DNA from 4 places in the Neobacillus sp. Fa239 genome. Region 2 is predicted to be linked to each of the others. Evidence: riboswitches for the same ligand, from Rfam matches in the RefSeq annotation. Region 2 holds a riboswitch; each other region holds the start of a gene.

Region 1 (8,011 bases), 1.5 Mb from region 2:
CCAGGGACGTCGAATCTATGCTATACAAGAAAAAGCCTACCTATCCAATCATTGGCAAACTGAATAAAGACAGCGAAACGGCTGCACAGGAAATCCGGGCCTTTAAGCAGGCGGGATTAGATTTTATCAAAAATTGCCAAATCAAAAATATCATTGATCCTCTTTTAGCCGACCATGTCGTAAGAGAGGCAGATCATTTCTTACAAATGGTGCACATTTTAGAGGCAAGATTAAAAGCCAAGCAGCAGGAAGAATTAAGCCATTAAAAAAGAGACTATTGGATAGTCTCTTTTTTAATGCTTCGGGCAAGAACCACCAAGCATAGGGTAATAATCGTAAAAGCAACAAAGGCCATCATCGGAATCGTAATAAATCCCAGCCAGTTTAAATAATCCTTCGAGCATGGAACCCCGGACGTGCACATTTCAAATTGCTGCAGATAAGGAATTTTTTGCAGGATTGTATGGTAGCCTGAAATCAACATTCCGATAATGGATAATGGTAAAACATATTTGTAAATACCATTATCATTTCGATAAACGGCAATGCCTAAAATAATCGCTAAGGGATACATGAAAATTCTTTGGTACCAGCATAATGTACAAGGGATAAAATGACGAACCTCACTAAAATACAAGCTGCCAAGTGTCGCAATAATAGCAGCAAGCCAGGAAATCGTTAAGGGTTTATTCATCTTATTTCCCCTTTGCCGCTTTATTTACCATGTTCATCAAATCATCTATAGTCGTTCCTTGAAACATTTTCCCATTCACAAAAATGGTTGGTGTTCCCGTTACGCCAAGCATATCGGCATAGTCTTGATCCTTTTGCCATGCCGCCTTTGATTTACCCGCATCAAAGTATTTAACCACCTTGTTTACATCGCTCTCACTAGCCACTTCTTTTAAAGTTTTAACTAGGAAATCTTCAGTATAAACGTCCATCTTTTCATATTTACTTTCTGAAGGCTGTTTCTTATAGAGAAGCTCGTGGAATTTCCAAAAAGTATCGTTACCTAACTCATGGTAGACTGCTTCGGCAAATTGGGCAGAACGCGTTGAGTCTACATTGATAAAGGCATCATTCATAAAATATAATTTAGCTTTACCGGTATCAATCAAGTCCTTTTGGATCAGAGGCACGACATTCTGGCCAAAATTTTTACAATTCGGGCACTTATAATCACCAAATTCAATAATGGAAACGGGTGCTGAAGCTTTTCCGAGATACGGCTCGTTAGTATAATCAATTTTCGGTTTGGAAGCTGAATTTGTACTTGGCTGTTGTTTTTGATGATTGCCTAAAAAAATTAAGCCAAGAATACACACGGCGACTAAGCCGATTACCCAGAAGGTAAACTTTGAGGATGAATTCACATTTTTAGTGTTTTTTTTGTTATTGGCCATATACCATACTCCTCTTATTGATACTTTCTTCTTTATACTTGCTTAAATTTTACTAAAGTTCTTTATTATTGCAAATGAAAATACTCTTCATTCAAAAAAGTGCCATAAATGAATGGCACTTTTTTGTGTTTGGCAATGTGAAACCAGTATGTTGATTTCCGCTCCACTAAGGAAATCTTCCTAGAATTATCATCGCAGTGACAGGCTGCCTTTTGCCTGTCACGAGGATGCTCGCTTTCCGCGGGGCGGGCGGTGAGCCTCCTCGGCGCTTAAGCGCCTGTGGGGTCTCACCTGTCCCGCTGCTCCCGCAGGAGTCTCGCACCTTCCGCTCCAATCAACATCGTGCAAAATGAACAAAGAACTTTCACATTATCTTGTGTTTTTAAAATTCCATGCAAAGATAGCTCAGTGTTCCAAATTGATAACCCCTAAAAATGACCTTGGCATTTTCCAAACCGTTTCCACTTCCGATGGCAATGAGAAAAGGAATAAAGTGTTCTGGTCGTGGGACGGCTAGCTTGGCATTTGGAGCTGATTTTTCATAATCGAAAAGACCAGGCAAATCTTGATTGTTTATTTTTTCTAAAAGCCAATCATCAAATTCAACTGCCCATGGTTCTGGCTCTGATTGGTTCCATTTTATGATTCGTAAATTATGAACGGTAACACCGCTGCCAATAACCAAAATGTCTTCTTTTCCGAGGCTCCTTATTGCCTCACCAATTTGATACTGCTTTTCAGGTGCCAAAAAAGGATTAACTGATAGCTGGACAACCGGAATATCTGCGTTGGGATACATTTTCGATAACATCGTCCAAGAACCGTGGTCAAGCCCCCTGCTTGTATCAAATTGAGCAGAAATTCCCTGCGCTGTAAAAAGATCTTTTAAATGCTGCGCCAGCTTTCTTGATCCTTTCGCAGGATATTTAACTTCATAGAGCTCTGGTGGAAACCCGTAGAAATCATAAATGGTTTCATAGGTTTCATCCATGGATGAAATCGATAAATTTTCGGTTTCCCAATGGGCGGTAAAAATCACGATGGCCTTTGGGTTATACTGTTGACCCAAATTTTCTAAAAATCGGGTGTAGCTAGTATCTTCTATTGCTAACATAGGCGAACCATGTGCTAAAAACAAGGATGGTAGCATGTCTTTCACCTCATCAATTCAGTTACTTTATGTAACTAACTATAATTATGTAATACATTTATGTCAAGTAACTAATTGTTAAAATGTAATGTCTTTATGTATAATATGACTATCGAGGTGATAGAACATGATTCCATCAAAATTGTGCCCCAAATTTGAAAAAGCTATGAAAATACTTAGCCAACGCTGGTCTGGCCTAATCATTTATCAACTATTAACAGGCCCACAGCGATTTTGTACAATAGAAGCTTCCCTACCTGTCAGCGGTAGGGTTTTATCTGAACGGTTAAAGGATCTGGAGCAAGAGGGTATTGTGAAAAGGGATGTTTTTCCGGAAACGCCAGTAAGAATTGAATATTCGTTAACAGAAAAAGGACTGGCCATCGAACCGGTTTTGAGGGAAATGGAAAAATGGTCACAAGTGTGGATGAAATAATAAAGCATGCAGAAGTAAGACTGCATGCTTTTCTAATGTCTTTAACAATCATTAAGGATGCACGGTAGTATGCCCGTGGTGGACCCCATAACCTGGATAGTAGCCAGTATGGCCATGATGGTAACCATATCCAGGATAATAGCCTCCATGGCCATGATGATAACCATAACCAGGATAATAGCCTCCATGGCCATGATGGTAGTCATATCCAGGATAATAGCCTCCATGGCCATGATGGTAGTCGACTGGAACAGGATAGTATCCACCGTGTCCGTGATGATATCCATGATCAGGATAATATCCTCCGTGTCCATGATGGATATCATGAACGGGAGCACCTTGAATTCCTTGCATTTGTCTATCCATTTTTATCTCCTCCTCAAATTAGCTGCAAAATAGTGTATGTGTCTATATTCATGGAGGAATAGATTTCTGCCTATATAACATTGTTTTTTAGATCAGTTGTGTGGATATAGAAAAAACACATGAATCTTTTTTATAAATATTCTACATTACTTTTGATAAAATAAAATGAATACATATTTCAAGGAGAGTTTATGATGACAAAATTCAATGGGTATATTGGAACCTATACAAAAGGTGATAGTAAAGGAATTTATTCTTTTACCTTGGATACAGCAAATGCAAAAATTTCAAATGTAAAAGTGGCTGCAGAGTTAGGTAACCCTACATATGTAAACATTAGTGAAGATAATCGCTATCTCTATTCGGTAGTAAAAAAAGGAGACGAAGGCGGTGTCTCTTCCTACTCAATTAATGCCACTAATGGAGAACTTACCTTCATTAATTCGCAGCTTGCATCAGGCTCCTCACCCTGCCATGTGAGCATGGCACGTAATAATCAACTGTTATTTAGTGCCAATTATCATAAGGGCACTGTTGATTCTTATTTGCTAGATTCAGAAACAGGCTCCATTCAGCCCCCTGTTTCTGTTATTCAGCATGAAGGATCCGGCCCAGATCCACGGCAGGAAAAACCGCATACACACTATGCCGGTATTACACCTGACGGAAAGTTTTTGGCGGTGGTGGAATTAGGGATAGATTCGCTGATAACCTACGCTGTAAAAGAGGATGGAACATTATCTGAGGTCAGCCGATTAGATACACCTCCCGGCAGCGGCCCAAGACATCTGGCTTTCCATCCAAACAATAGGTTCGCATATGTGATGACCGAGTTTAGTTCTGAAGTAATCTTTTTAACATATGAAGAGGGCCATTTTACAGCAAAACAGTATATTTCCACACTTCCAGATGATTTTAAAGAAAATAACCAAGGTAGTGCGATTCATCTTTCAGCAGATGGTCATTTTGTTTATGCAGCCAATCGCGGACATAACAGTATAGCAGTGTTCAGAGTGAATGAGGAAACCGGCGAGCTTAGTTTTGTAGAAAGAGTGTCTTCAGAGGGTGCCTGGCCGCGTGATTTTTCAATTGACCCGACTGGCAAATTTGTCATTGGTTCGAATCAAGAATCCGGGAATCTTGTATTATATGCGAGGGATGGAGATACTGGAAAACTAACCATGCTGGCTTCTGATATTGAGGTTCCATATCCGGTTTGTGTCAAGTTTTTACACTACTAAAGGAAAGCCAAGAATGAGGCAATCAGGCTCATTCTTGGCTTTTTAATTTTTGGATGTGAGACATTTTACTTTCAGTTTATGAAAAAGGAAATTAAAGACATAATAAAAAAAGAAATTAAGTTTTATGAGGTGTTTCAAGTGAGCTTTTTCTTTGAGCACGATTCTCTTACAGTAACGGAATGGGTTTTACGAGCAGCCGTCACCTTTTTCTTCATGGTCATTGCAGCAAAAGTCATGGGGAGTCGCTCCATTTCCCAATTAAGATTGCTTGATTTCATTATCGCCCTTATGTTAGGAAACATTATTGCCCATCCATTATCTGACGAAAGTCTTGGTATGACAGGATCTTTAGTCTCAACTATCGTCTTGATTGTTTTATATATGGCAGGAGTATTCTTAACCTTAAAATGGACAGGGTTTCGAAAAATGATTGATTCAGATCCGTTTCCACTCATTAAAAATGGCGAGATTCTTTATAAAGGCTTAAAGAAAGCAAGAATTTCTCTTGATTATTTATTGGCAGAATTAAGGAAGGAAAAAGTCGTAGATGTTAAAAAAGTTGCATTGGTACTATGGGAAGCTGACGGGAGCATGTCGATTTTTTTGGATCCGCAGTATGCAGCGGTTACACCATCGACGTATCAATTGAAAACGGAGGCATTTGATTTTCCCAAAACGGTTATAAAAGAGGGGAAAATAAACTTGCAGGAGCTTCAGCGGATTAATAAAGAGGAAGGATGGCTGGTTGATACACTTAAAAATCAGCATCAGACCGTGGTGGAAAATGTATTGCTTGGGACGATTGATAGTAAAAGTAACATAAAAGTCTTTCTGTATAACTAGTACCTTACTCTTTGTGGTACTAACTTCAATGACTTGAGTGAAAAATTATGCACTTATTAAAGGTAAAAAAAAGAGGCCGTAATAGGCCTATCATGATTGTAGGAAATCTCTAATTTCATCAATTGAAATTCCTAATTTTCGTGCTTCACAAATGAGGGCTAACCATTCTTCATCTAATTCTTTTTCAGTTTTTACCGGAGTGTTTACTGACACACAAATAGCCTCCAAAATTAGGCAACCCAGCGATCAATAGCAATAAAATTACCTTAGACCTGTGGCTTTGCGTCCCTGACTTTCGCGCAGGTTTGCTTTTATCATATGTAGTGATAAAGCACTAAATAAATATTACTAATGTAATAATACTATATATCTTTCTAATACTGATTGGAAAAAATTCCAAAAATTTCGACATAAATTGTAAGGGATATGTCAAAAAATGTCTTAATGCTTTAAAGCAATAAACTATGTTAAATAACAAACCACTACATATAAGATTTATTATAAATCCTGTGTGTAGTGGCTCATTCTCCACTCAATAATAAACTGCCAGAATTATATACCGATTGCAAAAGCAATTAGGTAAGTTAACGATAAACTCTGTAAAATTTATGGTTTTTACTTTTCTCTTTTTCTTTTTCTAAAAAAATCTTAAAATCATCTTTAGTTATATCAGATTTCATTGCTTCTTTTACTAACTCAATCCATTCATTAGGTAGTTCAAACTCATTTTTTATCATAGTTCCCCCTCCATTTAAGACAGATTTATTGTAAATTAGAAAGCATTTAAGAGTAAAACTACATCCAATATAACTTTCGAAACATAACGGCTTATTTTTGGGGTATCAAATTAAATGAAAAATATGTAATAGGAAATTAATGTAGCTCTCAGGTTGTGAAATTATGTAGTTGTTAAATAATTGTCTATACAAGGACATCTTGTACCATCATCTCTTTACAAAATAGCTTGGTAGTATCAATATGGCTTTTTTACGTGCTTAATGTTGAGTTAACAATATATATCAATTATAATGTTCTTTAAACAGAACATCTTATTTCCCTCTAAATCCTCCCAGTACAATAATTTTGTGTCTGTTTAAAAGGAGTAAACAATGACTGAAATACATCCAAATCAGCAGACGCTGAATCGTCGTACCTTTTTAAAGAAATCTGGAAAATTGTTTTTAGGCTTACTAGCAACAGGGATGGTTACGGGGACCTATTCATTTAAAATAGAACGGTTTTGGTATCAAATAAAAAATGTCACTTTGCAAATAAACAACCTTCCTAAAGCTTTTGTTGGTTGGAAGATTGTTCAATTTAGTGATGTGCATTTAGGGTTTCATTATGGAGTTAAGGATTTCCAACCAGTTATTCGGATGATCAACAGCTTAAATCCAGATATTATTTTCTTTACGGGAGATCTTATACAAATTGGCAATAATGAACCTGAAAAAGCTATTCCATTACTTAAATCATTAAAGGCACATCGAGGGGGAAAATGGGCTGTCATTGGAAACCATGATTTCTATACGAAAGATAACGTAATTCAAGCTTTACAAAACTCACAGTTCAATGTGTTAGTGAATAATCGCGATTTTATCGAGAGTAATCAGCAGCGTCTTTATATTGCAGGCATCGATGATGTAATGTATGGTGCTCCAAATATAAAAAAAGCAGCGGACGGTCTAACCAATGAGGATTGTGTGTTGCTGCTTGCTCATGAACCTGATATTGCCGAAGAGAGTATAAAACATCCTATAAGCGCACAGTTTTCAGGACACTCACATGGGGGACAAGTTCGGATACCTTTTTATGGTCCCATTATTAGGCAGGAGCTTGCCCACAGATATTCAGATGGGTTTTATGAGGTTGGGAAAAGGAAGATGCCTTTATATGTGAATCGAGGGATTGGTACAACTGGGTTGGCCGTTCGATTGTTTTGCAGGCCGGAGATTACGATGTTTCATCTATCCTGAATAATAAAAAAAAGGCATGCGTCCGGTTGAATACCGAAATCATGCCAAGAAGCCACCTAATATTAATGTCCATATTTTTAAGGTCCGATCAAAAAGCTTAAAGACGCTTTCAATATGTAATTTAATCAAATCTAATGGCAATACCATTCTTTCCATATATTTGCTGAGCTTTTACAACCCTCATCATTGCCAAAGCTTCCCGTTATATTCTTACATTGATCGTCGTCCCCGCCATCACCATTACTCCCACCACAAAACCAGTTCCAAAAACAGCCGAACCAATCATCATTGTAACTATTAGAATAACTCCCATTGTTGTTAGTGGTATTTTGAACAGTGGCAATAGTTGATTGACTATTAAAGCTTGTTAAAAAGGTAGAAATCAACTGGAGAATCCCAGTGTTGGAATTTGATTGAGTAGTGTTTGATGCGGCGAAAGCAGATGTTGGGATTATTAATGAACACGTAAATATGGATATAAAAATAAGATTTTTAATTCGATTCAAGTTTGCAGGTTACCTCCTTCCTTTTCGCAGTTTCTTATTGGAGAAAAAATCGTTCTTTATTAAGGATTATAAGATTATTTACTTTAT
Region 2 (8,011 bases):
GGCTTGTATATTGTAACTGAGAAGACTTGAAGTCTCGTTGTTAAGCTTCATTTTTATCACCTGAGATTTTTTACAACTGATTCCTTATTATCCCTTGGAAGGTTTGAATAGTCAAAAGGAATAGAAAAAAGGTAGCCACTATGTCACAAGATAAAGTGCATTATTATCGGCTGGGAATATTGTTAGAGAAGAATCCATAGCAATCTTCTTTATAGATTGTGAATCAATACACTTATGCTAAAGGGTAGCTTGAGTTAAAAATCGTGTTCGACGGGGAAGTAACCTAATGATCGCTGCGGCGATCATTTCTTTCTTTATTGAAGTAACGGAGCAGATTACTTGAAGAAGAGACAGGAAGAACATTTGGACACCTTAATTCAGTTTCTGAATAATGTTCCCTGGAAATAAGAAAAATATAAGGATGTAGTACCGTAATAAAGTCATCGAAAGACAGGAATCTTGCATGGTCAGATGTTAAAGAAAAAACGCACTTTTTTGTAGAAAGAAGTGAAGTGAAATGTATAATGCATGGTTTTATGTAGAAGATGAATTGTTATTGGCGATTTATCGAAAAGCTATTGAGCAGCAGCTAGGAAATGACTTCGTCGGATTTGTGAGTAATGAAATCACCAGGAGAAATCTTCCTCCTAAAGAATACTTAAGAAGGATTAAATAAAACATTTTGGAGGATCTTTATGGAGCGTTTGCATGATGAGCACTGAATGATGTGTATGTGAAAGTGCAGATTTAAAGAATATGGATAAAGCTTTTATGGATTTGTTAGTAGAGGATTGAAGAAAAGAGATTTGTTTTTTGAAGCATTGAATCGCCTTGGTAATCGGAATAAAAAGCCAAAAGAGGAAAAATACTAAGCTAAGCTGATTCCTAGATGGAAGGAGATCTAGTCATGGATACGACACTTAAACCAATCAAATTAAGCTCAGACAAACTTAGCTCCGGTGCACCATTATCATCTGTAGAAATGGCGAAACTTTGGGCTACTTATATGGGGAACAGCATGTCCAAACGGATTTTGAATTATTATCTGAAACATGTTGAGGATTCGGATATTAAAACGCTGCTTGAGAATGGATTGAAATTAGCGACCGAGTTTATGAAAGAGACGGAACGGATTTTCAATGCACAGAATTTCCCTATCCCTGTCGGTTTTACAGATAAGGACGTGAATCTGGAGTCCCCCCGTTTATATGAAGATGAATTTTATGTCCATTACTTGAAGTACGCTGCCAAGGCAGGACTGAGCCTATATGCCGTTGCTGTTCCATTGATTATGAAACAAGATGTCATGGAATTTTTTTATGAATGTACCACAGCTACCTCTAAATTTTTAGAGCAGCTTAATCTTGTTTTAATCAGCAAGGGCTTTATTTTAAAACCTCCCATCCTGCCCGTACCGGAAAAAGTGGATTTTATCGAAAAACAAACTTTTTTAAAGGGTTTCATGGGGGATGTCCGTCCGCTGCATGGATTGGAAGTCACCCATCTTTATGACAACGTTGAGAATAACACTACAAGCAAAGCTTTATTGATGGGCTTCCACCAAGTAGTAAGAAATAACAAGGTAAAGCAATTGTTTAATAGAGGATTGGATATCACTGAAAGATCCATTAAGCAATTCGGTGAGAAACTATCCGTTGATAATTTGCCGGCCCCAATACGTTTAGATCATTTGGTTACAGACTCGCTTATTTCACCCTTTTCTGACAAATTAATGTTATATCACAAGGTGGATATGTTTTCGATGAAGATCAGATCATTTGCTAACTCCATCGCCGTCAATGGCAGAAAAGATATTGCCTTTATGTATAGCAGAAATATGTGGAATGTTTTCTCATTTGTCGAAGAGGGTGCCCAAATTTTGATCGAACATGGCTGGATGGAGCAACCTCCAAAATCAATTGACCGAGCGCATTTGGCGGCTGAATAGAACGCCTTAAAATGCGTTTAAAACAGATGCATTGAAGTTGGAATAATAACAGGAATGATAAATAAGGGAATGGTTCGTACCGATGACTGGTAAAGTACTTTTTAAAGATGTACTTTTTAAAGACATTTCATGAATATTGGGCTAATCATTCGTTTTTAACCTGGCAATGGTTGATGTTATTGCTGACAACAATTAATTAAGTGGATTGTATGGATAAAGAACGTTGATAAAAGGCGGACTCATTTGATTTTAAACTACGGTTTAATTTTTGAATTCATTTCGCTTATATTTGATATGGTTGGAACTAATCATGCGCATGGGCATATCCGATTCGCTTGTACTGGGCTTTTATTCCCCCTTTAGTGCCATTTGATTTGACTTACTTACCAGTAATTTTTATTTTGGTATACCAAAGATATGGTGGAAAATGGATCAGCTTTCTTATAGCAATTTTCTCTACTTCCGCCGTTATATCATTCCTAATTGAACCGCTATTCCACCTTTTGGGAATTTATGTTTTGTACGAATGGAAATAAATATATTCTTTTCCGATTTACATTTTGGTAGCGGTTTTTGTTAAACTATTAGTTGAATTGATAAAATAAAAAAGCTGCATTAAGTGTACTATGGGTATTGCTTTAATATGGGGTAATACCAACAAACTCTTTAAATTTTAATACAAAAAAGGAAAGTAAGGTCCATGTGGTCCCCAGTATGGATTCCCATAATGACCATAACCAATAATTGGTTGATTAATATAAGGACTTATATGATTGGGATTGTGATTGGAAGTGTGGGTTTGGGGAAAATAGCTAGAATAGGTATGGCGATTATATTTTGCTTTACAAGAACCAGGATGTCCAGGATCTGGACCAGTTGTAATATGTTGAGTCATTCTAACACCACTTTCAAAGATCTTTATTTTTATAGTATGAGTATAAAGTTATCTTTGTTTGTATTATCAAATTAATTCTCAAAAAAATAAACGAATTCATCATATTGCGGGGGTTTTTAAATTTGGAAGGTGCTTGTTAAACTAACGGGTGCTTGAGTGAAAGAACGTTTTCCGGCAATGATCGCTGCGGCGGTCATTTTTCTTATTGAAGTAACGTGGCAGATTAGTATAAGTACATCCCTTAACAAATTCATTACAATTTTGGAGCAACAATGATTGTTATTAGAATTTATTTATTTATCTTTAATCTATTTTTCATAAAATCCTGGTATATTAGCTAAAAGCTCTTAAAGGAGGCAATGAAAATGTGGGTACGTATTATTCCTATAATATTCTTTAGTATGACAGCCTTTTCTCTTGTTGCTTTTCAATCAATTGAAATTGTACATGCCTTTTTCGATTTTATATCCAATAAAACAAATATTAAATAAATGAAAAGCCCCTCTGGATTTAGAGGGGCTTTCTTTTTGAACAGGCAGCATTTCTGTAATGAAGAAATATGAGGTTTGGATATAACAAAGCACCTAGGTAAGAAATGAGTGTCCAAAGCTTGGCGGCAAAAAGGACACAAATACTACCAGGAGGCTATTTAAATGAATTATTACCAATGAAAAGATTGCTCAAATAGCTTCTCAAACATTGATTATAAGTGTTGATATTGCCAAATACAAGCATGGAATTGGATGTCGAAATGCAGAAAAAGGGAAAAGATTGTTACAGAAAATGAATAAAAATGAACTGATTGTTGACTGTTTTTTATTGCTGCAGTGTTAATCAAGCGTTAGAGTTTGCTGGTTACTATCGTCAGGTAAATTAATACGGTGAAGTATTGTTTGTAATTCTATGTTTTATAAATAAGAACAGGGAATGAAGATTAACCTCATTCCCTGTTCTGTATATCCCATAATTGCTTTTACTCTGCTTGTACCATAAATTTAAAATTCAAATAATTAGTATATGAGTCCTTATTATTAGTAAATGCCTACTGTTAACTATTTTTATCATCATAGAGAAAGTCCTAAATATTATTTGCTTTTTCTATTAAAGGAAATATCATAAAATACCTTCTTTTTATAGTTGTATTTGTACTTGATTAAGAACACTTGACTTAATTTTAGAATAGAATTTTCATCATGTAAATAAATGAGTGGTTAAAAATACCTAATAATTTTTTGAAATAAATGGCGAAGAAAAAAAATAGACCAAATAAAGGTCAAGATTGTTTTTTTAGAAATTCTTTAATTTCATCAATAGAAATTCCTAAATTTCGAGCCTTAATAATAAGGTCAACCCATTCTTTGTCTAGTTCTTTTTCATAAACTGTTGCAGCAGTCATTACATTAACCTCCTAAAATATTACTATTTTAGGTAGCTCAGCCGTCATTGCTATGAATAACTTTAGACCCGTAGCTTTGCGTCCCAATCTTTCGAAGGGTTTGCCTTTTTCTAAATATTGTTAATAAGTTGAAATAATTGTAACACAAACGTTCACTATATTGAACAAAATGAAAACCGAAATAGTTCGACAATATTTGCGGAGATGCTGAAAAAGACTTTGAATTTATTTGCCTTTTATTTATATATTTTATTTAGCTAATTCAAATTTCTCCAATTTGTGTTTCATAACTAAAGGTAAGTAATACTTGAATCCACTTAATAAAAGGGGAGGTAATTTATGGGGGATAAGAATGTACGATGTGACTTTTGTAATGACTATTTCGAAGAAAATAACATCGTAGATACAGGCTATGAGTGGAAAGCATGCGAAGGTTGTGCTGATGAGTTGATTAAGTGCGAATGCTGTAGCCAGTTGTTCCTATATGAGGAATTAAGGAAGGATAAAGTAGATGGAATTTACTACTGTGAAAATTGTCCGTAGTAATAGATAAATTAAAGGATAAGTTTAGAGTGGCTGAAAATGGTAACGGGTTCGGTTTTGGGCTAAAAAAATGCAATTCACACGTCTTTTTGGATTCCATTTGTGGCCACTCCTAAAAGATTCAAGGCACGGAGTCGTATCATGACTTGGTGCCTATTGGATGATTTTTCAACTATTTAGTTTCCCGGACAGTTTCTCTCCAACGGAAAATAATCAGAGAACAAAAAGAGAGTAACAGGATGTAGTTGCTCTAAGATAGTCGTATTCGCTTAAAGTGTTTTTCCTCGATTTTTTTCTCAATTTTATCTACTAGATCAAGGTCTTTGATGATTTCCTTTTTATTATCCAACACTAGTTTATTAAAGTTTATAATTCGTTTTCTCATGAGGTCTGTCACCTTTCTTGATATTAAATTATGATCATTAGTTTATCATCTAATCGTTAAAAAATACTTAATAAAGAGGGAAAATTCTGTAAAATTAGACAAAATGAAATATTAAAAAATACCTATCCCTATGGAATTAACAATAATTAAAGTAACGAAGCAGGTTTATTTAAGAAGATGTTTAGATGAGCTATTTAATTTAGGCATATAACTTTAAAGAAAAGTTTGTCTTTTTGAAAGATTGGAGATACCTGCACGTAAACTTGAAAAGAAATATTCAGCAGTGCGTCTTACTCCTGAGGAATGGCACATCCGTTTATTCGGTCATGATTATGGGGAGAACATGACGGAATCAGATGAAGCGAAGCATGATGCTAGACATGATACTGTGGAATCTCTTATGTGGGACCTTGCAGCTAGAATTTTAGTTCTAAACATTGATGTTATCCTAGATTTTGGATGTTGGGTTCGAAGTCAACGAGACGAGTTCCGTTCTCGAGCAAAGGAATTAGGAGCTCAATTTAAAATTCATTTTGTTGATGTACCTGAAGAGTTATTGTTTGAACGTCTAAAAACTAGAAATAAACAGAATCCAGATGGGACTTTTTTAATACCTGAAACTAAACTTAAAGAGTGGATACCAATCTTTGAGCCACCTTCTTCAGAGGAACTTGAATAATTCTATACTTATAACTAAACAAGCTAATATTAGAACCTCCAACTAAAAAATGAATAAGTATTTTATCTCTCTAATTCCATTTTGCATTAAAAATATTTGGAAAAATTCTATATAAAATATAGGTATTTATATAGAGTATCTTTATGGTTTGTGAAAAATTTGACTTAAAAAAACCGGATGCTTGAGTGATAAATCGGATTCCGGCAAGGATAGTTGTGGCGGTCATCTTTTCTTGTTCCGCTAACTGGTCAGGTTAGTTCAAGCGGAAACTGCACTTATTGAAGCCATAATGGGTTCGAGTAAAAAAATTTAAAGTATCTAATTGGATAAATTAATATGTATTACAAATAATATTTTGAGGAGGGGGGTATAAAAATGGTTCCTGCAATAATTCGGATAGGATTAGTTTTAATATCAGGGGCTTCACTAATTTTTTTACCTAAAAAGTCATTTTGTAAATATTTACCTGTTACAACCTTTACATCCGTACTTGTTTTAAGTGTATGCGCTTTATCAATCCCATATAAATTTTGGATAGTTAAGGGGAACAAGACAACATTAATCCTTACTGATTTATGTTATGTATTCGGTTCCTTCTTCGCAGGAACACTGTGGATTTTTCATTTAACATTTGGAAAATTTCAGCGATATGTTGCAATAAATTTTTTAATGGATATGCTTCTTGCATTTCCTCTTAATTATGTATTTCAAAAATTAAAGGTATATAAGTTAGTTAATTGGAAAAGTATACATATTTTCTTAACATATTTCGGTTTTTCATTCATAATTTACGGATTTCAATTACTTTTAGAAAAGTGTGTTCCGTATTATAAACGATGATTATAAAGAACTGAGATAAAAGATTCTCTTCTTCAAGTAACGGGGCGGGTAATAGTTAAAGAACAAAACCCTGCGGCGGTTCTTTTTCCTTCTTGTGCTAACGAGCAGTTAAGCACAAAAACAAAAACATCAAAATTAAAAATTGTCCTATCACACCTAACGTATACTTAAAGGGTTTTGGCATTGGCGTTTAAAGGTCGTCAATGCTTTTTTTGTTCTTTTGTTTTAAATTCCTATTTATTTACATTTTTAAAACATATTTAGTAAATTGGTCGAGAAATATAAGAATACAAACAAAAAGCTAAATCACATGGGGGTAATTGTATTGGCTCTAACCAATCCTTTAAGTGCATCAGAGGTCGGTACACTTTGGCTTACATACATGGAAAAAACAATGATTATGAGAATATTGGAATACTTTATCGAAAAATCAGATGAACAGCAAGGCAAAAACCTTTTAGGAGGTCTATGGCAGGAATTAAATTATTATGTTTTACAAATGGAACAGTTGTTTAAAGAACAAGGAATTGTAAAACCTGTTGGATTTACAAAAGAAGACGTGAATTTAGAGGCACCTGCTTTATGGGACAATGGATTTGACATCATGTTTCTTCGTATTTTAAAAGAAGTGAGTATGGGTATGTACACCATGAATATGAACATGGCTTATAACGACCAAGTAATGACGATTTATGAGGGGTTAACGGCTGTCACCCACAAAATTTATAAATTAGCTACACTGTACCTGCTTGAAAAGGGGATCCTCTCCCTTCCGCCAAAAGTGACCATGCCAAAAACAACTGAATTTATTGAAAATAAAAATTATATGGGTGGGTTTAATCCATTTGTTGACAAAAGGGCTTTAAATGATCTTGAACTTGGCATTCTTCATCATGCTATTGAATCAAATAATATTGGTATGCAATTGCTTATTGGTTTTGCCCAATGTGCAAAGACCAAAGAAGTAAAAGCATTCTTTGTAAAAGGAATAGACCTTTGTAAGAAACAAATCCAAACATTTGAACAAATTCTATTAGAAAGCAATGTTCATTTCTCTGCTACATCTGGAAGTACGGTAACGACTTCAACAATTGCACCATTTTCTGAAAAACTCATGATGCATTGTGTATACCTTCTTAATGGCTTCTGTATTGTCGGAAATAGTTTCGGGGCATTTTTTGCTATGAGAAACGATATCATCATGAAAAATGCATTAATCGCTAAAGATATATTTTTCTACGGACAAGAAGGGATTGAAATTAAGATTAAACACGGTTGGTTTGAAGAACCTCCGCAAATGGAGGACCGAGCTGCCATTATAAAAG
Region 3 (8,011 bases), 2.5 Mb from region 2:
ATCTACTGAAAATGTTGAATATATGATCGAAAAAATAAAAGAAAAATTGAAGGTTTTAAATTTGGGAGCCATAAAGCCATCTCATTTTGATGAAGAAATGTACGAAGAATTAAAGGAAATTTATGAAATGGTATTAAAAAAGCCATCCTTCAGCCCAAATGAAATGCAGGCACTTGTGGAGGAGCTTGGCAACCTAAGAAAAAAATAAAAACAGGTCACATGACCTGTTTTTTACTTTTGTTCTGTTAAAATAATCGGACCATCTTTGGTAATGGCAATGGTATGCTCATATTGAGCGGAAAATTTACCGTCTATCGTCCTTGCTGTCCAGCCGTTATCATCCATTTTCGTTTGATATCTGCCGACATTTACCATTGGTTCGATGGTAAACACCATACCTTCTTTAATTCGGGGGCCTTTTCCTGCAAGCCCATAATGCGGCACATCCGGCTTCTCATGAATAACTGTACCAATTCCATGGCCAATAAAATCCCGCACAACCGATAACCCTTCACTCTCAACGTATTTTTGGATAGCATGCCCAATATCGCCAATCCGATTCCCTGGAACAGACTGCTCAATTCCTTTATACAATGCCTCTTTGGTGACTTTCAATAAATGATCCGTTTCCTCGGACACACTTCCTACCGCATAGGACCAGGCTGAATCCGCCAAGGCGCCGTTATAATTCACCACCATATCAATTGTGACTATATCGCCTTCCTTTAAAGGTTCCTTTCTTGGAAACCCATGGCAAATTTCATCATTGATACTTGCACAGGTCGCAAATTCATAGCCCTTATAACCCTTTTGTTCCGGTTTAGCATGATTTTTTCTTAAAAAATCATCCACAAACTCCTCAATTTCCCAGGTAGTGACCCCAGGCTTGATTAATTTTGCGATTTCTTTATGACATGAAGCGAGAATTTCTCCAGCTTTTTTCATGGCTTCAATTTCACGTTCTGATTTTAAAACAATCATGTTTTTACCTACCTTTTTGATTATTTTTATGTATTCTAACTAATAAGGTTCAATAATGAATAGGTGCCAGCAGAATTTGAAAAGATACTCTTATATATTAGCCCTATCTACACATTTTTTCAAAGATTGATTTTTAATTAAAACCGATATCATCATTTCAATAATGTTCATCTTTTTGTCAATATAAATCGTTCGTAATATGGAACTTTTTCATTCTTTTTGATAAAATATTCATATTCATATTAATTATTAGGTGTGTGAGAATCAATGATCGGTGATCGTGTAAAAAAACTCCGTTTAGAAAAGAAAATGTCCATTTCTGAACTTGCCAGCCAAGCGGGGGTTGCAAAATCATATTTAAGTAATCTTGAAAGAAACAAGCAGACAAATCCTTCCATTCAGTTTCTTGAAAAGATTGCTGCCGTCTTGAATATCCCTGCCGATCATTTAATACATGAACAAATCAATAAGGATGATTTGGATAGTGATTGGATGAATCTTGTTAAAGAAGCAATGAATTCCGGTGTATCTAAAGACCAGTTTCGTGATTTCCTTGAATTTAATAAATGGCGGATTAATCAAAATAATAACGATAAATAAGAGAATTGAAAACAAGAAAGCATTCTGTAAAGGCGTCAACTCATACAGAATGCTTTTGTTTTGTTACTTATGTAATTAACGATTCTCAACTAAAAAACCCTGCACACCATTTTGATTTAAGAAATCTCGAATGGATTCCTTCGTAATTCCCAGATCTTTTGCTTCTAAAATTAATGCCATCCATTCCTCATCCATTACTTCAAAGATATTCTCCGTTTTAACCACTCTACTCACTCCTAAAATACAATTCGTATTCCAGGCAGCCCGGCCATCATCGTAAGGAAAACTTCTTACCTTAGATCCTCGGCTTTGCGTCCCTTTTTTTCAAAAGGTTTGCCTTTTTCTGCTTTAATAAAGACTGAAAACCATCATTTTTCAGATAATTTTTTATTAGGACTAAATACTTATCAAAATCGATAAGTTTATTATATCTAGTCCTTTTTTAGTAGGGTGTTGGATTTTGTCATTTATTTATCATTTTAAGACGATTTTTTAACACAAAATATTCCATTTTTCTACAAATCCCATCTTCTTTTTCTGACAATTTATAGATTTTATCATTTTCGAATAATAGAATAATGGGAAAAGGAGGAAATTCGAGTCGAATTTCCTCCTTTAAGCAGTTAAATTATTTAATGTAATCAGCAAAAAGTTGTTCCCATAAAACAATATTTTCGAAAGGCTTCATTAAGGCTTTGATTGTTTAATGAAGGGGTTACCGTTTCATTTGACTGAATGGTGATCAATGAACATGAAAGTCCAATTTTGCAGGCATCTTCGGTGCTTAATCCTTTTAAATAACCAAATAAAGTTCCGGCAATAAGTGAGTCCCGAGCCCCGGTTACATCGACCACCTTTACTTCACATGGTACTAATGCCCCCGCTTCGCCTTCCTTTGTAAAAAAGATTAATCCCTTCTCCCCTCTGGTAATGACAACTTTTTCGACACCCTTCTTTAAAATTGCTTCTGCCGCTTTAAAAAAATCGCCTTCGCATTTCATTTCAATCTTTGAAAGTTCTTCTGCCTCTTTTTGATTAGCGATAAACCATTTGACACCTTCAAGGGACACCGGCAATTTTTTAATTTTAGAAGATGAAACCGGAGCAATACAAATCGGTATATGCTTACTTCTGCAATGAGTGATAATTTGCTGGATGACCTCTGAAGGAAAATTTGTATCCAACAAAACGATATCAGGGCATGCATGCTTCCATTTACTCTCAATCATTTCCTTGTTAACATCCTCGTAAATGGCCATGTCCGCAAATGCAACCATCATTTCTCCTTCTTCATCCAGCACTGCCGTATAGGTTCCCGTAGGTTTCCCCGGAACAATTTCAATCAAACTCATATCAACGAAATCTTTGGTGTTTTCAAAAAGCCAACTGCCTTCTGAATCATCACCAATTAAAGCCAATAGGGAACTATCAATCCCAAGCCTCCCCAGATTTTCCGCGATATTTCTTGCAACTCCGCCACCAGAAATTTTGCTGTTTGCCGGATTTGAGGTTCCAAACCTTAAATGATTCTTTACTTTTATTTTCCTATCAATATTTGCACCGCCAATACAAAGAACCTTTGACACTACCTTCACCCCCGGGACTATGATGTTAAGTCAATTTTCGACATGTTTTCCCGTCAATATATTAATTACGATATTAATCATTAAATTCCCTTTGTTAAAAAATGGATTTTTCCCCTTTTTTGAAACCGTTTTCCTAAATTAATTTAAAAGGTATTGTTAGTGAACTTTCATGAAAATGTATGCAGTAAATTTTCATGTTAAAGATATTTGTCTATTATGTGCCAATTAACTTATAATGTTAACAAATTAAAAATATACTTAATATTGTTAATATTCAAATAAATGGTGGTGAGCATTAAAAATGACTCTAATGCATGTCCTAAATTATACAATACCTATTGGCTTTATGGTTGTTTTTGGTTTCCTGCTTGACCGCATGTGTAAACCCGCAAAATCAGAACAAAAAGCTGGCGATGAGTGAAACCATTAGGCATTCATATCGACAGCTTTTTTTCTTTGGCTTTTTTATACTTGGTTGTTGACTTTCCTCTGATCATCATCTATTTTATAAACTTATTTTGAACCTTTTGTTCATAGTTTTTAAAAAAGGAGGAATTTGTTTTCACTCCGCGTTTTGACATGAGCTGATTATAACGGAGCAGCTTTTCATTTAATTTATTTTGAAGGCTGGCCTTTTCTGTGCTGTCATCGCACTTTTTGATTAATTCCTCAATGGTCATCATTTCTTGTCTTAATTGGCTTTCGCCCTCTGTAAATCCTGCGTTTTTCATTAGACGATAAGCCATCCGTAATTCTTCAGGGATAGCAGACAAATCCTCTATCTCCATTGGTTTCCCTAAACCTGGGAGATTTTCAAATTCCCCGTCTTTATAGGCTTTTTTAATGCGGTCTTCCGAGACAATATGAAATAAATCCATGCTAAGCCTCCTTATTACCGTTTTCACTATGTTTATTATATCAAATTACGGAGTCTAAATAAATAATTCATATTTGTTTGGGAATGCTACAAGCGAAGACGAAAGGAGTGTTTGGTTTGGCACGTGGCGAACATTTTAATCATAAGAAGAAGAATCATCCTGGTGAATTTCCAAAGAACAGTGTAGCGGAAAAGAAGTCTGAGGGAGCACCTGGAGACGAAGAGTTTCTCGTTACGCAGGAAGCGTTTAAGAATCGTGTAGAAGAAGAGTAAAAGGCGTGAAGGATTCACGCCTTTTTTCTTTACTTCGCAATGGGCTGCAATAATTTGGATAGGTCGACTGTTTTTAAAACCTCTGCTGCTTTTTCGATATCTTTAGAGAAAATGCGGTCTTTGTTAATAGTAGGAATCGATTCACGACCCTTTTCATAAAGTTTTCTTGTCTGGGTGGCCATTTTATCTATTCCACGGTATTCAACCGCCTGCATCGCACAAATCAATTCAATCGCAAGAACTCTTCTTGTATTTTGAATAATTTGGTGGGCATGTCTTGAACCAATGGTTCCCATACTCACATGATCCTCTTGGTTTGCTGATGATGGAATAGAATCCACACTTGCCGGATGGGCCAATGTTTTATTTTCAGAAACAAGCGCGGCAGCCACATATTGCATGATCATCGCCCCGGATTGTAATCCTGGTTCCGGACTTAAGAATGGCGGCAGATCATTTAGCTGCGGATTAATCAATCTTTCAATTCGACGTTCCGAAATATTGGCCATTTCCGCAACAGCAATTTTCATAAAATCCATGGCAAAAGCAATCGGCTGACCGTGGAAGTTTCCGCCGGAAATGACTTTATCACCATCATCAAAAATGAGCGGATTGTCTGTTGCCGCATTCATTTCAATCTCTAATTTTTCTTTAACATAATCAAGAGCCTGCCAAGTTGCACCGTGTACTTGTGGAATACAGCGAAGCGAATAAGCATCCTGCACTCGCAGCTCCCCTTGCTGAGTAGTTAGTAAACTGTCACTTAAGTAATGTCGAATTCTTGCCGCTGTATCAACCTGCTGCTGATATCCGCGGGCAATATGAACCTCTTCTGCAAATGCATCAATGATTCCATTTAATCCTTCAATTGTCATGGAAGAAATAAGCTCACTTTCAAAGGCAAGCTGTTCAGCTTCTAAATAACCGACTACACCCATTGCTGTCATCGCCTGTGTTCCGTTGATTAGAGCAAGACCTTCTTTTGCTTCAAGGGTAACAGGAAGAATTTCTTCAAGCTGAAGAGCTTCTAATGCATCCATTCGTTCTCCCTTATAAAATACCTCTCCTTCCCCAACCAGAACTAAAGCCAAGTGAGAAAGCGGAGCCAAATCACCGCTGGCCCCCAGTGACCCCTGCTGCGGTATGACCGGAATAATATCTTTATTAACCAGCTGGATCAGCTTTTCTATAACAAGCGGTCTAATTCCTGAATGACCTTTTAAAAGGGCATTGGCTCGTAATAAAACCATTGCTTTTGCGACAACCTTCGGAAAAGGTTCCCCTACCCCGCAAGCATGGGAGCGGATTAAATTAATCTGAAGGTCCCCAACATGATCTTTATCAATCAATACATCACTAAATTTTCCAAACCCGGTGGTAATTCCGTAAACAACTTTAGATTCAGAAACGATTCTTTCTACCGCTTCCCTGCTCCTTTTCGCTGCTTCCATGCTTTTCTCGGAAGCTTGAACCTTTTGTCCACGAAATAATACTTCCTTCATCTCTTTTAATGTTAAATTTTGACCTGTTAATACAACCATATTTTCCACCTCTACTAATTTAGTGTAATAAAGAAATAAAGAAAGAGGCTGGATTCCATCATCTATTAGATTTGGATTCCAGCCTCATTTATAGGTTTTTCTGAATAACGTTCTGTTTTTAAATGTTTCATAATCACCATTCCATTCAGAATATTCTATTATCCTATAATACATATTGTACGTGGGGGAAATTAGGATTGTCAATGCATTTTTCCAAATTTTAGCACTCTAACACTTTATCACAATAGTAAATAGAAGGCTGATTGCAAGAAAATCTAGTGAAAAAATCAAAATCACTGCCCTCTTTTAAGTAAAGGTTCTTTACTAAAAGACTGTGGTTTTACGATTTGCTCTCTTGAGGACAAGATCTATCTTGAAATCGGTAAAGCTGTCCTTAATCAACGCTCTTGTGGACAAGATCTATCTTGAAATCGGTTAAACTGTCCTTAATCAACGCTCTTGTGGACAATATCTATCTTAAAATCGGTTAAACTGTCCTTAATCAACGCTCTTGTGGACAATGTCTATCTTGAAATCGGTTAAACTGTCCTCAATCAATTCTCTTGAGGACAATGTCTATCTTGAAATCGGTTAAACTGTCCTTAATAACTAACCCAAAATCAACACAAAGATTTCGAAAATAGCCATATACAAAAAGAGTGCCTCTATTCAAAGAAGCACTCGTTACGATGTTTTTTTCCTGTTAAATTCTCTGGCATTTCCTTATCCAAATTAAGGTATGAGCCCCCAAAATGAACCCGTTGTATTTTACTGTTCTTATAAATCAGTCGAATTTTAAACCTTTTAATGCGTCTGCAAAAGCATTATTAATGGGCTCTGCTTCTTTTTCTTGCTGTTTTAAATACTTTTGCACGGTTCGTTTATCTACTTTTCCGACAGATTCTTTCTTCCTTCTGGCTTCGAAAGCAGATAGTTTTTCACGATATCCACATTTACAGGTGAAGATTTGACCTTCACCTTCGCCACGGAGCTCGAGTTTTTTATGACAATTTGGGCACCGTGCATTTGTGAGGCGTGAGACATTTTTACGATGTCCGCATTCACGGTCCTGACATACGAGCATTTTGCCTTTTTTGCCGTTCACTTCAAGCATCGGTTTTCCACAGTCCGGGCAGCTTTTTGTGGAAATATTGTCGTGCTTGTATTTTTTATCACTTGCTTTAATTTCAGCAACGATTTCTTTTGTGTAGTTTTTCATTTCCCGAATAAAAACATCTTTTTTCAGCTTGCCATGAGCGATTTGATCAAGCTTTTGTTCCCACTCTGCCGTCAACGTTGGAGATTTTAGCTCTTCTGGAACTAAATCCAGCAATTGGCGGCCTTTGGAAGTAAGATGAATATCTTTGCCGCGCTTTTCGATTAAGAAGGAATTGAATAGCTTATCAATAATGTCTGCACGCGTCGCAACGGTCCCTAATCCACCAGTTGCTTTTAAGGTTTCTGCCAACTGTTTATTTTTTGTTTCCATATACTTCGCAGGGTTTTCCATTGCTGAAAGTAAGGTCGCCTCATTAAAACGTGCAGGTGGATTGGTTTGACCTGATGTTTGGGCAATGAGTTTCACGTTTAATGTATCGCCTTTTTCAATTCGAGGCAGAATCTGTTCTTTCAAATCGTCTCCTGTCTCGTCGTCCTCAAACCGGTTTTCGTATACTTCCTTCCAACCAGCCGCTAAAATGGTTTTTCCTCTCGCCACGAAGCTTTCATCACCGATTTTCGCACGGAGCGTTAATTGCTCATACTCGAAGGCCGGGAATAAAACGGCTAAGAATCGTTTTATAACTAAGTCATAAATTTTCCGCTCTTTATCTGTAAAGGCTGAAAAGTTTACATAGCCTTCTGTTGGAATAATGGCATGGTGATCGGACACTTTGCTGTCATCTACAAATGCTTTGGATGCTTTGATCGGTTTGCTTAAAACCTTATTCGCTAATGAACGGTATTCCCCAACTGCGCATGCTTTTAAGCGTTCTGGAAGCGTTCCGACTATGTCGGAAGAGATGAAACGTGAATCCGTTCGAGGATATGTTAAAACTTTATGCTGCTCGTACAGCTTTTGCATAATGTTTAATGTTTCCTTTGCCGAGTAACCAAAAATTTTATTCGCATCACGCTGTAGCTCGGTTAAGTCA
Region 4 (8,011 bases), 1.9 Mb from region 2:
TTTTCCTGGCGAATATGTTTAATTCTTACCTCCATAGAGACATTTCGAGTGTTTCCAACATGTAAAATCGATGAAGACGAAATTCCAATGATATCAATTTCATTTACTTTAATAACAGGTTTGGGATTGTGGGTGAAAGTTGAAATCTGTTCATCGATCGGAGGTAACGGAATAGGCTTTGTAAACACTGAATAAGAGGAGAAATTCCCTTCATTACCGTAAAACACTTCAGCTTCTCTTTGAACGGCTAATGCGCGGGAGTATCCATTCGTAATACAGGAATCTCCAAGCTGTATGATGGAAGAGTAGGATAAAATCATTACCTTTAATTTGTCAACGTTAGAGATTCGTTGTAGCATATCCCGGGGTCACATCCGGCTGCAAAGGAACAAACGGCCCAATTATTAAAGATTCTGCAGGTGTATCAAATGCGGAGGCGAGCTGAATGGTTTCTGTATCACCCACCAGGACTAGCGACGAGCTTGCAACGCCCGTAATATAAATGCTTCCAACGACTAAATCCCGATTATAGACTTCAAAGTTCATTTGTGTTCATTCCTTTCATATTTTCTGGAAGATTATTGAAAAATACATATACACCATTTTGAATTTCCTGCTTTATCGTTTCAATAATCATATTCTCGGTTTCAGGGGAATTTTGAGTTGATCGATTTTGGGCAAGGCTCGCTTTTAAATGATATTCAATCCTGTTTGGCAGCTGTTTGATAATATCCTCCTTGATGAAGGAAAGGTAAGATTCATCTGGGAGAATGTTTAATTTTTGTTTTGCCTCTTCCACTACCTGAGGCAGGTCTACTTCCAAATAGCGATAGATTGCCTCTTCTATTTTCATTGAACGCTGCATTTGTGCCTTAGGTGTAACGGGAGTGTTTAATGATTGATTTTGTACCGCAAAGTCCTCGATTCCTGACAAATCATTTGGATTTAATCCAATGGTTAACGTACCCTCGAGTGTTTCTACCTTCAATTGATCAAATTTATATTCAATTTTATCCACATGAATGGCTTGCCGTTCATTTAATTGCTTCATTTCTTCCTTCATTTTCGTAATGATCGCCTCTAATGCGGAGATTCTATTTTCTTGTGTTTGAATATACATCTGCAGCCATTGAAGGTATTGGTATAAATCTTGATACATTAAATCACCCCATTAGTCATTCTCCTTTTCACCTAAAGTAAATATATGCATGAAAGCCTTCATACAGTTGTAAAAATCTCATTTTGCTTTTTACGTCCTGACTGGTGCTTGTAATGGTACGGAAGGGGCAAGTAAGGCGGATGATGAAGGAGCGGACACCTCACCAGGTTTTTTTGCAGCCGGTGCCGGTGCCGTAAATCCTCCGGTATTATACAAATAGGCGGCAGGTTTAATAATTCCGGCACTGCCAATTTGAAGGACAGAGGAATTTGTGATCCCGCCAATTTTAATAAAATTGATATGAATCGATTGTTGGATGTAAAAATTCATCATAACCACCCATTCATCACATATTTAAGAAATTGGCTTGATCAATAACGTCTGGGTCTGTTGTATTGGTGGAGCTTAATTGATTGTGGACATCCAATCTCTCGCCCGTATTAAAAGAACCAGCCCCGGAAAAAGTTTTTGCAGTAGCAAATGGCATAATTTTATAAACATCACCAATATGGAATATCGAACTGCTTCCAAGAGTAATGACTTGCGCTACTCCGACAATTGCTGGCATTTGCAACACCCTTTTTTTAGTTTCTTTACCTATCTTATGTATAGGCGGATGTAATGTGATTCATTCGCCCAAAATAATTTAAAGGATATTAGTGTGATATATATCACAAAATGTAAGGCTAAATAACCTTATAATTATCAGTAAAGATAAGAGTAGGTGAAAAACATGGAATACCCATTTAAAACGCTTTATAGTGAAATAGGCGGGCAAGAAACAATTGACGAGCTTGTTAATGCTTTTTACCCACGTGTATATGCAGATAAAGATTTAAGCCCTTTATTTGAAGGGGATATGCAGGAAATTATGAGGAAACAGCGAATGTTTTTATCACAATTTCTAGGCGGTCCGCCCCTGTACAGCATGGAATTTGGCCCACCAGCTATGAGGGATCGTCATTTGCCATTTGAGGTTACACCAAAACGGGCAAAAGCTTGGCTTCGCTGCATGAAAGAAGCCTTTCAGGAAATTGGTCTTGACGAAAATCCTGCCGGCCTTGCTTTTTATGACCGCTTGACACAGGTCGCAGGGATTATGGTCAATAGTCCTGATCAAGAGTAAAATTGAATTAATTTTCGACGAATTATTAATATTTATATGGTGAAAAGATTAAAAATAGTTCTTAATACCTGTATGTTTGTCTATTAAATAGTGGAAAAGTAGGATATTCGATAACGTTAAAACAATTTATTATGTGAGTAAGAGATCAGTCAGAATATTAAACACTGGTTCTCGATAAAGGCAAAGCTGATGAAAATCAGTGACGCAAAGCTATAGGGGCTACAGTGCAGTGTCACTATGCCAGCCAGTTACCGAAAGAATTAGGGTGTTTTACCACAGGTATTCTATATGGACATGGATCTACCCATGTTTTTTCAGTAGGATCCCAGTGTCAGCCAACCCCCCTTTCGGAAAAGGGGGGTATTTCAATTGCTTGGAGGTGAATTTCGGTGAAAGTTGAGGATATGACAAATGCAAATGAGCAGAAAGCGTTTATTAACGACCTGACAGGATTAGAACCAATTAATCTGCTCCTATTAGATGAAGATATATCGGAAATCATGGTTAATGGACCAAACCAGGTATATTGTGAGAGTAAGGGTAAATTGATGTTATCGTCTATACATTTTCGTGATAATGAACATGTGATGAATGTCATTAAAAAAATGGCCAATGTACTAGGTAGGGAAATAGACGAAAACTCGCCAATGATCGATGCCAGACTTTCCGATGGGTCGAAGGTTAATGCAATTATACCCCCTTTGGCATTAAATGGACCGACACTTACCATTCGAAAATCACCAAAAGCTCCTCTTCAAATCAATGAATTAATTCACCTGGGAACAATTACAAAAGAGATTGCTATTTTCCTTGAGGCATGTGTAAAGGCAAAGGTAAATATTTTTGTCAGCGGTGGCACAGGGTCCGGAAAAACAACAACATTAAATACCCTTTCAAATTTTATTCCGAATGATGAAAGAATCGTAACTGTGGAAGAAATAGCTGAGCTTCAATTAGGCCTGGAACAAGTCGTTTCACCTGCATCGAATCACTCAGGTATTGAAAGTAAAAGCGGCAATTCGATTCATGACCTTGTTAGTAAATCATTTGGGATGAAGCCAGACCGTGTCATTATAGGTGAAGTGCGAGGAGAGGATGCACTTGATATGCTGCAGATGATGAAGGGCGGACTTAAAGGCTCTCTTGCTACTGTTCTCTCAAACTGCCCTATGGATTTGATTTCCAGATTGGAAACGATGATTCAATTAACAGGAGTGGACTTGACGGTAAAGGACATTCGTGAAGAAATCGTCGAAAAGATTGATATCATCATCCACCAATCACGGTTAAAAGACGGGTCAAGGAAAATTATAAACATTACAGAAGTACAAGGTCTGGATGGGGATAATATAAAACTTCAAGATATCTTTATCTATAAACAAGATGGGGTAAATGCAGAGGGTAAAATTATCGGTCAAATAATGCCAACAGGTGTAAAGCCAAAACTTCTTGAACGGATTCAAGAATCAGGAATCAATATACCTTCGACTTTATTTAAAAGCTATGTAAAAGGCGAATGGTGATTTTCTACAACCGTTGATTGGAGCGGAGGGCACTCGACTCCTGCGGGATGAAGCGGTCACGGGAGACCCCGCAGGCGCGATAGCGCTGAGGAGGCTCCCGGACTTCCCCGCGGAAAGCGAGCGCCAGGAGCGGAAATCAACATCCAAGTTTAACGGAGCCTTTAAAAAAGCATTAGTTGAGAATATTCTCTACATGATTTACAAAGATCTGAAGATAATATCTGAAGGTCTTTTTTTGAGATTAAAAAATTCAAATTTGTTAGCATGCTCCGTTTCTTTTAAACTATTGTTGAGGTGATTAACATGAGATTTGTTACTTTTAGACAAGAAAATGAACCATTTGTTGGAATTGTTCATTCAGATGGTACAAAAGTGCTCCCCATTGAGAAGGCAGAAAAAGCAAAATCAGGATATTCCCGATTTCCATCCACATTGCTTGAATGCATTGCCCTTGGTGATGGCTTTATTAATGAGATAAAAGCATTACTTGAATGGGTACATAGCGAGCCTAATGAAGAATCACTCTATTTGCCGCTGGCAGATATTGAATTGCTTGCTCCAATTCCAAGGCCCGCTAAAAATATTTTTTGTGTCGGAAAAAATTACGCAGACCATGCCATAGAAATGGGGAGCGCAAAAGATATCCCCGAACATGTGATGGTTTTTACAAAAGCACCAACATCGGTGACCGGACCAAACTCCGTCGTACTTAATCATAAATCGGTTACAAATGAACTTGATTATGAAGGTGAATTAGCGATAGTGCTTGGCAAACAGGGGAGGGCCATTAAAAAGGAAGAAGCACTTGATTATGTTTTTGGCTATACCATTATCAATGATATAACTGCAAGGGATTTACAATCCAGACATAAGCAATTTTTTATTGGAAAGAGCCTTGATACCACTTGTCCAATGGGACCATGGATTGTGCATAAAACCCTGATTGAGAGTCCCAATCAACTCGATATCGAAACCAAAGTAAATGGGGAAGTAAGGCAAAGCTCCAATACGAAAAATTTTATTTTTTCCATTGAAGAGATCATCTCGGTTTTATCTGCCGGAATGACCCTTGAACCTGGAGATATCATTGCAACAGGTACACCAGCGGGAGTCGGTAAAGGCTTTAAACCGCCAAAATTTTTAAAAGCGGGAGATCAACTTGAAATTACAATTGAAAAAATTGGTTCGTTAATAAATACAATTGAGAATTAATTCTTTTAGTTGTCATAATTTCAGACTTATTTTTTAGTATTTTATTTTTGCCTATGATATGATGGTTTCGACTATACATAAGGAGGCAATATATGATTCACCTGCATATTACCGCATGGCTTATAGCTCTAATCTTATTTTTTGTTTCGCTGTCCTTACAGAAAAAAGGTAATGAAAAAGGCGCGAAAATTTTAAAAATGATTATCAGGGTGCTTTATTTGGTGATTATTGGGACAGGCATTATGCTATTCCCACATCATTATTCCTATCTAACAAAATGGTATGTTTTAAAGGTAATAGGCGGTCTATGGGTTATTGCAACCGTTGAGATGATTTTATCACGCGTTGCCCATAACAGAAGGACCTCTGTTTTTTGGTTTCAGTTCATCGTGGCCCTTGCACTAGTTTTCTATCTAGGCTTTGCGGTTTTACCGTTATCCTTTCTTCATCCATAGAAAAAAGCTGCCCTTATCGGCAGCTTTTTTAGCTATGAAATCATTTTTTCAATAATTAATCTCTTCCCAGTATTTAAGGTGAATTCAAAGCGGTCGTTGACTTTCTCAAAGTAGAAGAAATGGTGTTGAACATTGCAAATTTGTTCCTGATTGTCAAAAACAATAAAATTAACTCCATCCTTTCGCTGTGTATCAGAGAGAAAGGAAAGATGATTGTAACAATAGATGCAGTCGTAAATCGAAAAACCTAATGAATTTAACGTAGTAACAAACTGGAAAAATGCATCATCATTAATCCCATCTAATAATCTCTCTAAGGAATAAACTAAATGCTTCCGAATTCTGATCAGGTCATGGTCACGAAGCATTGTCGTTTCGGTGCCAATCCGAATTTTCCCTGATTCAAACAAAATTCCTTTCTTCCAACGATTCATTCGAAAAATTTCTATTTCTTGATGAAGCGAATCATCGAGCATGGTTGCCTCTTCAGATTCTTCATCAAAAAATATCCATTGGTCATTAATTTGTTCAACGCTTCCTTCGATATAAGCTCTTTGTTGATTATCGTATAGTTTTCTTCGCTGCTGTCGATTCATCCTTTAACCTCCGTGCCAGTTGCTTTCATTCTTCTTTGTAGACATCTTCCTCCAAATTTATAACACCATCCGGAATATTTAGGACAATTAACCAATCCATGCTGGCTGAATAGTATAAAACATGAAATTTTGAACAGCAGTTTGGATTGTTGAAAGGAGATTATATCGTGTGTGGAATTTCCGGATGGATTGATTATCAAAAAGTAATAGGATATGAAACGGATATACTTACAAAAATGGCAAATACATTGGCAAAAAGAGGTCCTGATGAAACAAACATCTGGACGAATACGCATGTTGGTTTTGGCCATAAGCGGCTAATCGTTGTCGACCCAGCAGGCGGGAGGCAGCCAATGTCAAAACAAAAGGACGGTTTTGATTACACCATTTGTTATAATGGTGAGTTATACAATACTGAAGATATCCGTAAAATTCTCCTTACTAAAGGATATTCGTTTAATGGCCATTCTGATACAGAAGTACTGTTAACTGCCTATATAGAATGGGCGGAAGAATGTGTCCATCACTTAAATGGAATTTTTGCTTTTGCGATATGGGATGGAAAAAAGGAACAGTTGTTTATCGGCCGTGACCGTTTAGGTGTTAAACCGTTATTTTTTACCGAGCACCAAAAAGGTTTTCTGTTTGCTTCGGAAATCAAGGCGATCTTAGCACATCCCGAAATCAAAACGGAAATCGATGCAGAAGGACTTGCAGATATTTTCGGGGCAGGACCATCGCGTTCACCAGGATCAGGGATTTTTAAAGGAATTAAAGAACTCCGGCCAGCCCATGCGTTAACTTTTTCAAAAAATGGTTTAAAAGTTTGGCGTTATTGGAATGTGAAGAGTGAAGAACATCATGAAAATGCAGAAGAAACGGCAGAAAAAGTACGTTATTTAGTATCAGATGCGGTGACAAGACAGCTCGTTTCTGACGTACCTTTATGTACCTTTCTATCAGGCGGTCTTGATTCCAGTATTATTACGGCAATTGCTGCTACTGGATTTAGTGATCAAGGAAAAGGGCAGCTTCATACGTATTCTATTGATTATGAGGGAAATGATCTTCATTTTGCTGCCAATGAATTTCAGCCTGCTGCCGATAGCATATATATTCAAATGCTGTCAGAGCGGTATAAAACGATGCATCACGAAAAAATCATTTCTCAAGAACAGCTTGCCCATGATTTAATCGAAGCCTGCCATGTTCGCGATTTCCCTGGCATGGCCGATATTGATTCTTCCCTGCTATGGTTTTGCAAGGAAATTAAAAAAGATTTTGTTGTGAGTCTTTCAGGGGAATGTGCAGATGAGATTTTTGGCGGTTATCCGTGGTTCCATCGAAAACAAGATCTGGAGCGTCCAGGTTTTCCATGGATGCGTTCCGTTTCCGAACGGCAGAATTTGTTAAAATCTCATTGGCAGGATAAATTAAAACTCAATGAATTTGTCATGGCGAAATATCAAGAAGCGATAAATGAAACACCGAGGCTGGATGGAGAAAGTGTGGAAGAGGCTAAGCGGCGCGAGCTCTTTTATATAAATATGATTTGGTTTATGACCACATTGCTTGACCGAAAAGACCGAATGAGTATGGGAGCAAGCCTGGAAGTCCGCGTTCCATTTGCCGATCATCGTTTAGTGGAGTATGTTTGGAATATTCCATGGGATTTAAAAATGTATCGTGGCAGGGAGAAGGGTATTCTTCGCAAAGCGTTTGAAGGAGTATTGCCGGAGGATGTACTATATCGCAAGAAAAGTCCTTATCCAAAAACCCATAATCCAGCGTATACAGCGGCCGTACAAACATTAATGAAGGAAATCTTAAAGGATAAAACATCGATTTTACACGAATTTTTTAATCGGGAATATTTACAAAGTATTGTCGATACAGGTGGAAATGCGTTTAAAGAACCATGGTTTGGCCAGCTGATGACA

Evidence for each region. A riboswitch is a leader RNA that binds a small molecule or an ion and turns the genes downstream of it on or off. The one in region 2 is predicted to bind cyclic di-GMP.
Region 1: linked by a shared signal. The riboswitch ahead of ACZ5XR_RS22375 (anti-repressor SinI family protein) and the one ahead of ACZ5XR_RS14550 (anti-repressor SinI family protein) in region 2 are both predicted to bind cyclic di-GMP.
Region 3: linked by a shared signal. The riboswitch ahead of ACZ5XR_RS02670 (anti-repressor SinI family protein) and the one ahead of ACZ5XR_RS14550 (anti-repressor SinI family protein) in region 2 are both predicted to bind cyclic di-GMP.
Region 4: linked by a shared signal. The riboswitch ahead of ACZ5XR_RS05105 (CpaF family protein) and the one ahead of ACZ5XR_RS14550 (anti-repressor SinI family protein) in region 2 are both predicted to bind cyclic di-GMP.

What each region holds. Positions count from the first base shown of each region.
Region 1 is NZ_AP041611.1:4,503,218-4,511,228, forward strand. Features, by position in the region: gene ACZ5XR_RS22335 (DUF2935 domain-containing protein) at 1-266, shown strand, start outside; gene ACZ5XR_RS22340 (disulfide oxidoreductase) at 275-694, opposite strand; gene ACZ5XR_RS22345 (DsbA family protein) at 696-1,406, opposite strand; gene ACZ5XR_RS22350 (dioxygenase family protein) at 1,789-2,556, opposite strand; gene ACZ5XR_RS22355 (winged helix-turn-helix transcriptional regulator) at 2,684-2,992, shown strand; gene ACZ5XR_RS22360 (hypothetical protein) at 3,044-3,358, opposite strand; gene ACZ5XR_RS22365 (lactonase family protein) at 3,553-4,599, shown strand; gene ACZ5XR_RS22370 (DUF421 domain-containing protein) at 4,738-5,442, shown strand; gene ACZ5XR_RS22375 (anti-repressor SinI family protein) at 5,533-5,655, opposite strand; cyclic di-GMP riboswitch class I at 5,673-5,762, opposite strand; gene ACZ5XR_RS22380 (anti-repressor SinI family protein) at 6,027-6,179, opposite strand; gene ACZ5XR_RS22385 (metallophosphoesterase) at 6,552-7,418, shown strand; gene ACZ5XR_RS22390 (hypothetical protein) at 7,550-7,924, opposite strand.
Region 2 is NZ_AP041611.1:3,006,232-3,014,242, reverse strand. Features, by position in the region: gene sda (sporulation histidine kinase inhibitor Sda) at 518-676, shown strand; gene ACZ5XR_RS14565 (DUF3231 family protein) at 908-1,948, shown strand; gene ACZ5XR_RS14560 (hypothetical protein) at 2,622-2,843, opposite strand; gene ACZ5XR_RS14555 (hypothetical protein) at 3,209-3,334, shown strand; gene ACZ5XR_RS14550 (anti-repressor SinI family protein) at 4,117-4,239, opposite strand; cyclic di-GMP riboswitch class I at 4,268-4,354, opposite strand; gene ACZ5XR_RS14545 (FbpB family small basic protein) at 5,033-5,167, opposite strand; gene ACZ5XR_RS14540 (P-loop nucleotide/nucleoside kinase family protein) at 5,409-5,846, shown strand; gene ACZ5XR_RS14535 (hypothetical protein) at 6,188-6,397, opposite strand; gene ACZ5XR_RS14530 (DUF3231 family protein) at 7,012-8,011, shown strand, end outside.
Region 3 is NZ_AP041611.1:553,291-561,301, reverse strand. Features, by position in the region: gene ACZ5XR_RS02685 (DUF1128 domain-containing protein) at 1-208, shown strand, start outside; gene map (type I methionyl aminopeptidase) at 232-981, opposite strand; gene ACZ5XR_RS02675 (helix-turn-helix domain-containing protein) at 1,249-1,581, shown strand; gene ACZ5XR_RS02670 (anti-repressor SinI family protein) at 1,657-1,806, opposite strand; cyclic di-GMP riboswitch class I at 1,837-1,929, opposite strand; gene ACZ5XR_RS02665 (carbohydrate kinase family protein) at 2,223-3,167, opposite strand; gene ACZ5XR_RS02660 (DnaJ family domain-containing protein) at 3,668-4,045, opposite strand; gene ACZ5XR_RS02655 (hypothetical protein) at 4,162-4,317, shown strand; gene hutH (histidine ammonia-lyase) at 4,347-5,858, opposite strand; gene ACZ5XR_RS02645 (DNA topoisomerase III) at 6,643-8,011, opposite strand, start outside.
Region 4 is NZ_AP041611.1:1,086,686-1,094,696, forward strand. Features, by position in the region: gene ACZ5XR_RS05075 (spore germination protein GerPE) at 1-359, opposite strand, end outside; gene ACZ5XR_RS05080 (spore gernimation protein GerPD) at 340-546, opposite strand; gene gerPC (spore germination protein GerPC) at 536-1,159, opposite strand; gene ACZ5XR_RS05090 (spore germination protein GerPB) at 1,250-1,489, opposite strand; gene ACZ5XR_RS05095 (spore germination protein) at 1,506-1,727, opposite strand; gene ACZ5XR_RS05100 (globin domain-containing protein) at 1,893-2,285, shown strand; cyclic di-GMP riboswitch class I at 2,455-2,541, shown strand; gene ACZ5XR_RS05105 (CpaF family protein) at 2,675-3,808, shown strand; gene ACZ5XR_RS05110 (fumarylacetoacetate hydrolase family protein) at 4,112-5,020, shown strand; gene ACZ5XR_RS05115 (YisL family protein) at 5,113-5,475, shown strand; gene ACZ5XR_RS05120 (DUF2777 domain-containing protein) at 5,508-6,071, opposite strand; gene asnB (asparagine synthase (glutamine-hydrolyzing)) at 6,239-8,011, shown strand, end outside.